Linked DNA regions of Chelativorans sp. AA-79. The protein of the gene in region 3 interacts with the protein of the main gene of each other region in a pairwise test. Links are inferred from orthologs where the notes say so. Each region holds a gene or a part of one and is shown on either strand. Other genes may lie near its edges.

Region 1 (3,658 bases), 500 kb from region 3 along the record:
GGATTTCGCCGAGCTTGAGGCCGAAACGCCGCTCAAGCTCCTGTTCGAACACGAATTCGTCCTCTGCTACCAGCCGCTCGGCATCCTCCGTGCGCTCGGTCCACACGATGGAGGACCGGTTCCCCTTGAGCGGCAGTGTCGCGAACGGGCCGGCGGGCAGGAAGTGCTCCTCCGCGCGGCCGTTATGCGGGCGCTCGTGCGCGACAGTGCAGACGATGCCGGATTGTCCGTATTCCCAATGGACGATGCGTATGCCGGCCATGTCGCGCAGGCGCGACCTGATGCCGTCCGCCGCCACGAGCAGGCGTGTGCGGGACGATACGCCATTCGCAAGGCGAACGCTCACCCCCGCATGGTCCGTCTCGAAGCCCTCGACCGCAACGCCCTGCACGATGTCGATGCCGAGCTCGCTTGCTCGCCACCGCAAGGCGCCGTTCATGTCCCGGTTCATCACCATGTGGGCGAAGGGCTCGCCGGGTGCTGCTTCACCGCCGAAGGTAAGAAAGACGGGACGCACCGGATCAGACGTGCGCGAATCGGTGACGACCATCTCCGTGATGGGCTGGGCCTCCGGCGCGATCTCGTCCCAGCACCCGACATGACGCAGCATGCGGGTCGCAGCGGCGGCAATAGCCGAAGCGCGGCCGTCACGCTCCCAGGCACCTTCGGGGGCGGCATCGACCACGAGAACCTTCATTCCAGGGCGGGCGTGGCGAAGGGAAACGGCGATGGCGAGCCCGACATATCCCGCTCCGGCGATCATGACGTCGAACGGTCCGCTCAGCCGCTTGTCTTCGCTCGCCACGCTCATGATCCGCTTCTCCGCTTGTCCACGTCTTGACTTCGCACCTGCCCTCCGGTTTCTCAACCGTACCGCAACGCCGTCGGAGGGACCCGGATGTCGTCTGCAATGCAGGAGCTTCTCGACATACTTAATCTCGAAAAGCTCGAACACAACCTGTTTCGCGGCCGCAGCCCGCAGGTGGGGTGGCAGCGCGTCTTCGGCGGGCAGGTGATCGGCCAGGCGCTGGTCGCGGCGCAGCGCACCGTGGCCCCGGAAAGGCACGTCCATTCGCTGCACTGCTACTTCATGCGGCCCGGCGACCCCGCCGTGCCCATCATCTACGAGGTGGACCGCATTCGCGACGGGAGCAGCTTCACCACCCGCCGCGTGGTCGCCATCCAGCACGGACAGGCCATCTTCGCCCTCTCCGCGTCCTTCCAGGTGGACGAGCAAGGGCTGGAGCACCAGTTGTCCATGCCGGAAGGAGTCCCCGCGCCGGATTCCCTGCGCAGCCAGGCGCAGTTCATGGCGATGCTCAGCGCCGAAGTGCCCGAGGCCATCCGCCGCTACTGGCAGCGCGAGCGGCCCGTCGAGATCCGGCCGGTCAATGTCGAGCACTACACGACAAACGACAAGCTGCCGCCCTTCCAGCACGTCTGGATGCGGGCGACAGGCCCGGTGCCGGGCGACCGCGCCCTGCAGGCGGCCGTGCTGGCCTACTTCTCCGACATGACGCTGATCGACACGGCGACCTTTCCCCATGGGCGCTCGGTGTTCGATCCGGAACTCCAGATGGCCAGCCTTGACCACGCCATGTGGTTTCACAGGCCGGACTCTCTGAACGACTGGCTGCTCTACACCCAGGACAGCCCCTCCTCGCGAGGAGCGAGGGGGCTCTCTCGCGGCAGCATCTATTCCCGGAATGGCGTGCTCATAGCCTCGGTCGCGCAGGAGGGTCTGCTGCGAATGCGAACAAAGTAGGCAAAATGCAGTTTTTGCACATCTATTGTGCATATCTCGCCTGCCTCGTTTAGCCGGCTTTATGAGCCGACCGACTTTTCCTCAATGATTAAAGAAACTTGAAGCCGCTGCCCAGCAATTGGCACGGCTCTTGATTCCCCTTTGCCATCGCTGGTGCCCTCGGGCGGGGGTTGCCCGGCGGCACATGCAACGCGGCTTGTCCGCTAGAGCAAAGGTGAAACCTGATGAAATTCGTGATGGCAATCATAAAGCCGTTCAAGCTCGAGGCAGTGCGCGAAGCACTGACCGAGCTCGGCATTCAGGGGCTGACCGTCACCGAAGTGAAGGGTTACGGAAGGCAGAAGGGGCACACGGAAATCTATCGCGGCGCCGAATATGCGGTGAACTTCCTGCCCAAGGTCAAGATCGAGGTCGCGGTCGATGCGGACATCGCCGACAAGGCCGTGGAAGCGATCGCGAACGCTGCCAAGACCGGCCAGATCGGTGACGGCAAGATCTTCGTCTACAGCATCGAAAAGGCAGTGCGCATCCGCACCGGCGAAACCGACGCCGATGCGTTGTGATCGCCATCCGGATTTGTCCAGGGAGAATAGAATGAGATTTCCGAGTATCGACTTCGCCAAGCGTGCGGCCGGGGCGGGCACGCTTGCACTGGCGGCCTTCGCCGCCCTTCCCGCAGTCGCACAGGAGGCCGCGGAAGAGGCCGCCGAGGCGGCGGCACCCGTCATGGACAAGGGCGACGTCGCCTGGATGATGGTGGCGACGCTTCTCGTCCTGTTCATGACCCTGCCGGGCCTTGCGCTCTTTTACGGCGGCCTCGTGCGCGCCAAAAACGCGCTCTCGGTGCTGATGCAGTGCACCATGATTGCCGCCGTCGTCATGGTGGTCTGGGTGCTCTGGGGTTACTCCTTCGCCTTCGGCGGCGGCACGAACCCGTTCTGGGGCGGCTTCGGCAAGCTGTTCCTGTCCGGCGTCACCGTCGATTCGACCGCCGCGACCTTCACCGACGGCGTGGTCATCCCGGAATATGTCTTCATCTGCTTCCAGATGACCTTCGCGGTGATCACTCCGGCGCTGATCGTCGGCGCCTTTGCCGAGCGCATCAAGTTTTCGGCGGTGGTGCTCTTCACCGTCCTGTGGGTGACCTTCGTCTACTTCCCGGTCGCGCACATGGTCTGGGATTCGAGCGGCTATCTCTTCAATCTCGGCGCGCTCGACTTCGCCGGCGGCACGGTGGTCCACATCAATGCGGGCATCGCCGCCCTCGTGGGCTGCATTCTCGTCGGCAGGCGCACCGGCCTGGGCAAGGAGATCCTGGCGCCGCATTCGATGACGCTCACCATGGTCGGCGCTTCGATCCTGTGGGTGGGCTGGTTCGGCTTCAATGCCGGATCCAACCTGGAAGCCACCGGCGGCGCGGCTCTCGCCATGATCAACACCTTCACGGCGACCGCCGGCGGGATCATCGGCTGGAGCGTGGTCGAGGCCCTGCATCGCGGCAAGGCTTCAATGCTGGGTGCGGTCTCCGGCATGATCGCGGGCCTCGTGGCCGTCACCCCGGCCTGCGGCACGGTGGGCCCGGTGGGTGCCATCGTCCTCGGCGTGATCGCCAGCGCGGTCTGCTACTTCTTCGTGGCGGTGGTGAAGAACAGGTTCGGCTATGACGACACGCTTGACGTGTTCGGCATCCATGGCGTGGGCGGCATCGTCGGCGCGCTCGGCACCGGCATCTTCACCGCGCCGTGGCTCGGCGGAACGGGCGGCGAGGACTTCTCCATCGCTTCGCAGCTTTGGGTCCAGTTCGTCGCGGTGCTGGTCACCATCATCTGGTGCGGCATCGGATCGGCGATCCTCTACAAGATCGTCGACGCGATCGTCGGCCTGCGGCCCGCG
Region 2 (3,433 bases), 2.4 Mb from region 3 along the record:
GCAGCGCCTCCGGCAGATCTTCGGCAATCAGCCCGGGCCCGAACGCCCTGCCCGCCTCCGCATGCAGGTAGGCCGCCGCCGCCGCCGCTTCGAAGGCCGGCATTTGTTGGGCGAGAAGGCCGCAGATCATGCCGGCGAGCACATCGCCCGAGCCCGCCGTCGCGAGATAGGCCGTCCCGTTGGTGTTGATGACGGCCTGGCCGTCCGGCGCGGCGATCACCGTATCCGGCCCCTTGAAGAGAACGACGGCCCCGCTGCGGGCGGCGGCCGCCCGCGCCTTGCCGAGCTTTGAAAGCTGCTCATCGGCCGCGAGGTCCGGGAACAGCCGCGCGAATTCGCCGGGATGCGGCGTGAGCACGAGGCGGCCCTGGCTGCCGGCCGCGGCCGCAAAGAGCAGTTCCGGCTCATGCGCAAAGGCCGTAATGCCATCGGCATCGAGCACCAGATGCGCCGTCGCGACATCCTCGCCTGAGCGCAGCACGGCGGCGGCAAAGCTGCGCGCCCTCTCTCCCACGCCGAAGCCGGGGCCCAGCACATAGGCGGACGCCCTTCTCTCACGGCGGAACAGGGCAAGTTCGTCCACCGCCTCTACCCGCCTGAGCATGATCGAGGTCAGGTGCATCGCATTGACGGCGAGGGCTCCCGCAGGGGAAAGCACCGTCACCGCCCCGGCCCCGATCCGCGCCGCGCCACGCGCGGCGAGCCGGGCAGCCCCGGTGGTGGACGGCCCGCCCGAGAAGACGGCGGCATGGCCCCGTTCGTATTTATGCGTCTCCACGCCGGGCCGCGGCAGGAGCGCCTGCCAGAGATCCGGCGCATTTTCCCGGCAGCGGGGACGGATGGTGCCAAGAACCTCCGTGGCGATGCCGATATCGCGCACCACGAGTTCGCCGCACAACGCGCGCCCCGGATAAAGCAGGTGGCCGGGTTTCTTGCGGAAGAAAGTCACGGTGAGATCGGCCGGAGCCGTGCTGCCCAGCACCGCTCCGCTCTCCCCGAGACGCCCGAGGGAAGATCGACGGCCACGACCTTCGGCCCGGCGGCGGAGACCCTGTCGAGAGCATTCGCATAGGTCTCCGAAACGGGCTTGGCGAGCCCGGCGCCGAAAAGCGCATCCACCACCACACGCCCCGCCTCCGGCGCGAAATCGCGCAGTTCGCCGGTGCGCATCGGCCAAGCGGCCGCGGCACGGGCCGCGTCGCTTCCGGGCTTCGGCTCGAGTTCACGCCAGACCCGCGCATCGAGGCCCCGTTCGTGAAGCAGCCGCGCGACCACATACCCGTCGCCGCCATTGTTGCCGGGGCCGCAGAGGACGTCGAAGCCAGGCGCATCCGCGAAGCGCGAAAGGATCTCGTCCATCACCGCCGCGCCGGCATTGCGCATCAGGTCGTAGCTCTCCAACGGCCCGGCCTCGGCGGCGAGCCGGTCCACGCGTCCCATTTCTTCCGGAGACAGAATCTCGTGCATAGCGGGGTCATCCGTTAGGTGGCCGATATTGGCTCCGATCGGATCCGCCGTAAATATCGGCACGACCGAAGGCCATTTTTTAAGCAAGATGCTCAATTATTAGGCAGATTTATCAGGAGTCTGGCCGACCCCGCGACGCGATCCCCGAATCGTTTGCCGGCACAGGCCCGCCAGCGCATTGCGGGACCGGCACCGGCCTGCACACCAGCGGGTCCGGCCGACTGGCACGGTTCCTGCATACGAATGGGCGAAGCGGGGGCGAACCCCGCTTTTAAAGCAATCGGAGGCCGCCGAAACATGAAGAAGATCGAGGCGATCATCAAACCGTTCAAGCTCGACGAGGTGAAGGAAGCCCTTCAGGAAGTCGGGCTTCAGGGCATCACCGTTACCGAGGCCAAGGGCTTCGGGCGTCAGAAGGGCCACACCGAGCTCTATCGCGGCGCGGAATACGTGGTCGACTTTCTGCCGAAGGTGAAGATCGAGGTGGTGCTGGTGGACGATATGGTCGATGCGGCCATCGAGGCCATCCGCAAGGCCGCCCAGACGGGCCGGATCGGGGATGGCAAGATATTCGTCTCCAATGTCGAGGAAGTCATCCGCATCCGGACGGGCGAAACCGGCCCCGATGCGGTCTGAACAGGCCGACAGGGCCGATTGCAAGAAGAGTTGTCATTTACAGGGGTTGAAGACACATGACGACAGCACAGGACATTTTGAAGCAGATCAAGGACAACGAGGTGAAGTTCGTTGATCTGCGCTTTACGGACCCGAAGGGCAAGCTCCAGCACGTGACGATGGACGTTGTCGCGGTGGACGAGGACATGTTCGCCGACGGCGTGATGTTCGACGGTTCCTCGATCGCCGGCTGGAAGGCCATCAACGAGTCCGACATGGTCCTGATGCCGGAGCCGGAGACGGCCCATATGGACCCGTTCTTCGCCCAGTCGACCATGGTCGTCTACTGCGACATTCTGGACCCGGTCTCGGGCGAGGCCTACAACCGCGACCCGCGCGGCACGGCCAAGAAGGCGGAGGCCTATCTGCGCGCCGAGGGCATCGGCGACACTGTCTATGTGGGTCCGGAAGCCGAGTTCTTCGTCTTCGACGACGTGAAATACAAGGCGGACGCTTACAACACCGGCTTCAAGCTCGATTCCTCCGAGCTTCCCTCGAATGACGACACGGATTACGAGACGGGCAATCTCGGCCACCGCCCGCGCGTGAAGGGCGGCTATTTCCCGGTCCCGCCGGTCGATTCGCTTCAGGATATGCGTTCCGAGATGCTGAGCGTGCTGAGCGACATGGGCGTGGTCGTGGAAAAGCACCACCACGAGGTGGCGGCCGCCCAGCACGAACTCGGCATCAAGTTCGACACGCTCGTGCGCAACGCCGACAAGATGCAGATCTACAAGTATGTGGTGCATCAGGTCGCCAACGCCTACGGCAAGACGGCCACCTTCATGCCGAAGCCGGTCTATGGCGACAACGGCTCGGGCATGCACGTGCACCAGTCGATCTGGAAGGAGGGCAAGCCCACTTTCGCCGGCAACGAATATGCCGGCCTGTCGGAAACCTGCCTCTATTACATCGGCGGCATCATCAAGCATGCCAAGGCCATCAACGCTTTCACCAACCCGACCACCAACTCTTACAAGCGTCTGGTGCCGGGCTTCGAGGCGCCGGTTCTGCTCGCCTATTCGGCACGCAACCGCTCGGCTTCCTGCCGCATCCCCTTCGGCTCCTCGCCGAAGGCCAAGCGCGTGGAGGTCCGCTTCCCGGACCCGACGGCGAACCCCTACCTCGCTTTCGCTGCCATGCTGATGGCCGGCCTCGACGGCATCAAGAACAAGATCCATCCCGGCCAGGCCATGGACAAGGATCTCTACGACCTGCCGCCGAAGGAGCTGAAGAAGGTCCCGACCGTCTCCGGTTCGTTGCGTGAAGCGCTGATGAATCTGGACAAGGA
Region 3 (3,324 bases):
GGTTCGGGAAGCGGAAGGCAGCATAGAATGCGTCGGTGACAGGACCCGCGCCGAGGGCTGCTGCGATCAGCGCCTCGCGCACGAAGCCCAGGACGCGGCTTGCCATCGTGGCGCTGCCGACGCTCGCGAATTTGCCGATGAGGCTCATGGGCAGAGCCTCCGGGCTCGGAGGGTGCGGGAAAGCGTAGCGATGCAGTTCCTCACGCCGCTACCGTCTTCGCCTTGCTTCGGTGGTTGCGCCTCGGCGGGCCGTTCTCGATCGTTTCGATGAGTTCACGACGGATCGTCTCCAGACGGTCGGGACTATCGACCTTGGAACCGGTGAGGTCAGTCACATAGAAGGTATCGATCACCTTCTCGCCGAAAGTGGTGATGTGCGCGGAGGCGATGTCGAGCGAAAGGTCGGAGATGGCGCTGGTCACCTCCGACAAAAGGCCGGGCCGGTCAAGGCACTCGACCTCGATCACGGAGAAGCGGTTGGACAGCGTGTTGCGGAGCTCCGCGCGCGGCTCGACGCGGAAGGCCCTGGTGCCGCGGCGGGGCTTGGTGCGCTTCTCCAGCACCTCCGGCAGATAGGCTTTGCCCGACAGCACGTCCTCGATAAGGCGGCCCACGCGCTGCGCGCGGCGCAGCTCGTCCTCGTCCAGTTCGAATTCGCGGCCGATCAGGATCGTGTCGAGCGCGCGCCCATCGGTGGTGGTGAAGATCTGCGCGTCGACGATGTTGGCGCCGGCCGCCGCGCACGCACCGGCAATGACGGAGAGCAGGCGCGGATGGTCCGGCGCCAGGACCGTGATTTCCGTGACGGCTTCGAAAGCATGCGGCTTGACCATGGTGGAGAGGGCCCGGCCTTGCCGGTCGGCCGCACGGATGAAGCCCGCATGGCGCACCTGATCGCCTTCGTCGACCGCAAGCAGGTAATTCTCGTAGTGAAGCCCGACATAGCGGCGCGCCTCGGCTTCCTCCCAGCCGGCTTTCTGGAGTTCTTCCGCCAGGAGCACGCGCGCACCTTCCGCGCGCATTGCGCGCGAGCCTTCGGAGAAGCCGCCAGTAAGCAGGAGCTCGGTCTCGTAATAGAGCGTCCGCAGCAACTGCCCCTTCCAGCCGTTCCACACGCCCGGTCCCACTCCGCGGATATCACAGACGGTGAGCACCAGGAGCAGCTTCAGCCTGTCCACCGACTGGACGATGTGGGCAAAATCCTGGATCGTCTTGCGATCGTTCAGGTCGCGCATCTGTGCCGTCATCGACATCGTTAGATGTTCCTGGACGAGCCAGGCGACCATTTCCGTTTCCGCGGCGTCGAAGCCCATATGCGGGCAGAGCCGCCGGGCAATGCGTGCGCCGGCATCGGAGTGGTCCTCGGGCCTGCCCTTGGCGATGTCGTGGAACAGGAGGGCCGCGTAGAGCACCTTGCGCCAGGGCTTCAGGCCGGGCATCAGCGAATGGGCAAGCGGATGGATGTTCTGCCCGTCTCCGCGCTCGATCTCCGCCAGCACGCCGATGCAGCGGATCAGGTGCTCGTCGACCGTGTAATGGTGGTACATGGAGAACTGCATCATCGCCACGATCTTGTTGAAGTCGGGGATGAGCTTACCCAGCACCCCCGCCTCGTTCATCCGGCGCATGTTGAGCTCGGGATCGCGGTCGGACGTGAGAAGATCAAGGAACAGGCGGTTCGCCTCCTTGTTCCGGCGCAGGTTGCGGTCGATCAGCTTGAGCGAGCGCGTGAGCAGCTTCAGCGCGTCCGGGTGATATTCGAGGCCGTGCCGGTCGGCGAACCAGAAGAGCCTGAGCATGTTCACCGGATCGCGCTCGAATACGCCCTCATTGGCGAGGTTGATGCGGTGGTTGTCGATCACGAAATCGCTGGTGCCGGCAAGCTTGCGCTTGCGGCGCTGGAAGGTAAGGAAAATGCGGTTGAAGCCCGGCACGTGCTTGGCCTGCTCCTCCTCGAGCGCCGCGCAGAAGATCCGGGTGAGATCCCCCACGGTCTTGGCCGTCAGGAAGTAATGCTTCATGAAGCGCTCGACCGGCGACAGGCCCGGATGGCTCTTGTAGCCCAGCCTTTCGGCGATATCGCGCTGGATGTCGAAATGCAGCCGCTCCTCCGCCTTGCCGGTCAGGAAGTGCATGTGGCAGCGCACGGCCCAGAGGAAATCCTCCGCCTTGGCGAACTGTAGATATTCCTGGCGGGTGAAGACGCCCTTTCCCACCAGTTCGTCGGCTTCGCGCACGCGGTAGTAATACTTGCCGATCCAGAACAGCGTGTGGAGGTCGCGCAGCCCTCCCTTGCCATCCTTTACGTTCGGTTCCACCACATAGCGGCTCTCGCCGCCCTTGGCATGCCGCGCGTCGCGCTCGGCGAGCTTCGCCTGGATGTATTCCGCGCCGGTGTCCTTGACGATGTCCTCGTCGAACCGCGCGACGAGATCATCGTAGAGCCCTTGGTCGCCGCAGACGAAGCGTGCTTCCAGCACCGCCGTGCGTATCGTTACGTCGGAGAGCGCCTGCCGGATGCATTCGTCGACGTTGCGCGTGGCATGCCCCACCTTCAGGCCGAGATCCCAGAACATGTAGAGCATGTATTCGGCCACCTGCTCCCCCCAGGGCGTCTGTTTGTAAGGCAGAAGGAAGAGCAGATCGACGTCGGAGCCGGGCGCCAGCGTGCCGCGCCCGTAGCCGCCGACCGCGACAACCGCCATGCGCTCCGCCGCCGACCGGTTCTCGGCGGGATAGACGTGGGTAGAGGCGAAATCGTTGAGCGCGCGGACGATCTCGTCCATGAGATGTGAAAGCCGCGTGGCGCAGGCCGTGCCGCCACCGTCTTCGGAAAGCATTGTCTCCGCCGTCCGCCGGCCTTCGGCGAGCCGCGCCTTCAGGAGTTGCATCACCTTCTTGCGCGCTCCAGCTGATGTCGCGTCGCCTTCGGCCGCGACGGCGTCGAGTTCGGCGCGCAGGCCGGCGGGATCGATGATCTGGTCGAGCTTGAGTGGAACCTTGGCCATACCGTTTCCGCATTAGGCGGCGCTGTATAGCGCGTTTTTCGGCAACAGGGAAAGGCCCGCCCCTTTACCCCTCCATCACGACCCGCTTCAACCTGTACAGCACCTCCAGCGCCTCGCGCGGGCTCATGCCGTCCGGGTCGAGCGCGGTGAGTTCCTCCCGCAGCCGGTCGGACGCTTTCGGCTTCGGCGGTTCGTGACGGATCGCAGCAGAGAACAGCGGAAGGTCGTCGACGATGCGCGCGGCCTTGGTCCCGGTTTCGCCCGCTTCCAGCCGGTGCAGCACGTCGCGCGCGCGCTCCACCACCGCCTGCGGCAG

What was found.
Region 1: the proteins of PVE73_RS00410 (region 3) and PVE73_RS02915 interact in binary tests that used the Escherichia coli proteins (3 or more experiments, as listed by UniProt). The link is inferred for Chelativorans sp. AA-79 from one-to-one orthologs.
Region 2: the proteins of PVE73_RS00410 (region 3) and PVE73_RS12015 interact in binary tests that used the Escherichia coli proteins (3 or more experiments, as listed by UniProt). The link is inferred for Chelativorans sp. AA-79 from one-to-one orthologs.

What each region holds. Positions count from the first base shown.
Region 1 is NZ_CP120361.1:583,474-587,131, reverse strand. The notes cover bases 727-3,658. They hold PVE73_RS02915 (P-II family nitrogen regulator), read left to right. Parts: upstream 727-1,989; coding sequence 1,990-2,328; downstream 2,329-3,658. Other genes in these bases: PVE73_RS02910 (ammonium transporter), read left to right, coding at 2,360-3,658; tesB (acyl-CoA thioesterase II), read left to right, coding at 899-1,765; PVE73_RS02925 (ubiquinone biosynthesis hydroxylase), read right to left, coding at 727-811. Outside these bases: more of PVE73_RS02925, read right to left, coding at 1-726. UniProt on the Escherichia coli protein: Involved in the regulation of nitrogen metabolism. Regulates the activity of its targets by protein-protein interaction in response to the nitrogen status of the cell.
Region 2 is NZ_CP120361.1:2,475,771-2,479,203, reverse strand. What follows is about bases 727-3,433. They hold PVE73_RS12015 (P-II family nitrogen regulator), read left to right. Parts: upstream 727-1,764; coding sequence 1,765-2,103; downstream 2,104-3,433. Other genes in these bases: glnA (type I glutamate--ammonia ligase), read left to right, coding at 2,160-3,433; PVE73_RS28250 (NAD(P)H-hydrate epimerase), read right to left, coding at 946-1,467; PVE73_RS12020 (NAD(P)H-hydrate dehydratase), read right to left, coding at 727-982. In the rest of the region: more of PVE73_RS12020, read right to left, coding at 1-726. UniProt on the Escherichia coli protein: P-II indirectly controls the transcription of the glutamine synthetase gene (glnA). P-II prevents NR-II-catalyzed conversion of NR-I to NR-I-phosphate, the transcriptional activator of GlnA. When P-II is uridylylated to P-II-UMP, these events are reversed.
Region 3 is NZ_CP120361.1:82,768-86,091, forward strand. It holds PVE73_RS00410 ([protein-PII] uridylyltransferase), read right to left. Parts: upstream 3,009-3,324; coding sequence 201-3,008; downstream 1-200. Other genes in the region: murJ (murein biosynthesis integral membrane protein MurJ), read right to left, coding at 1-148; mutS (DNA mismatch repair protein MutS), read right to left, coding at 3,073-3,324.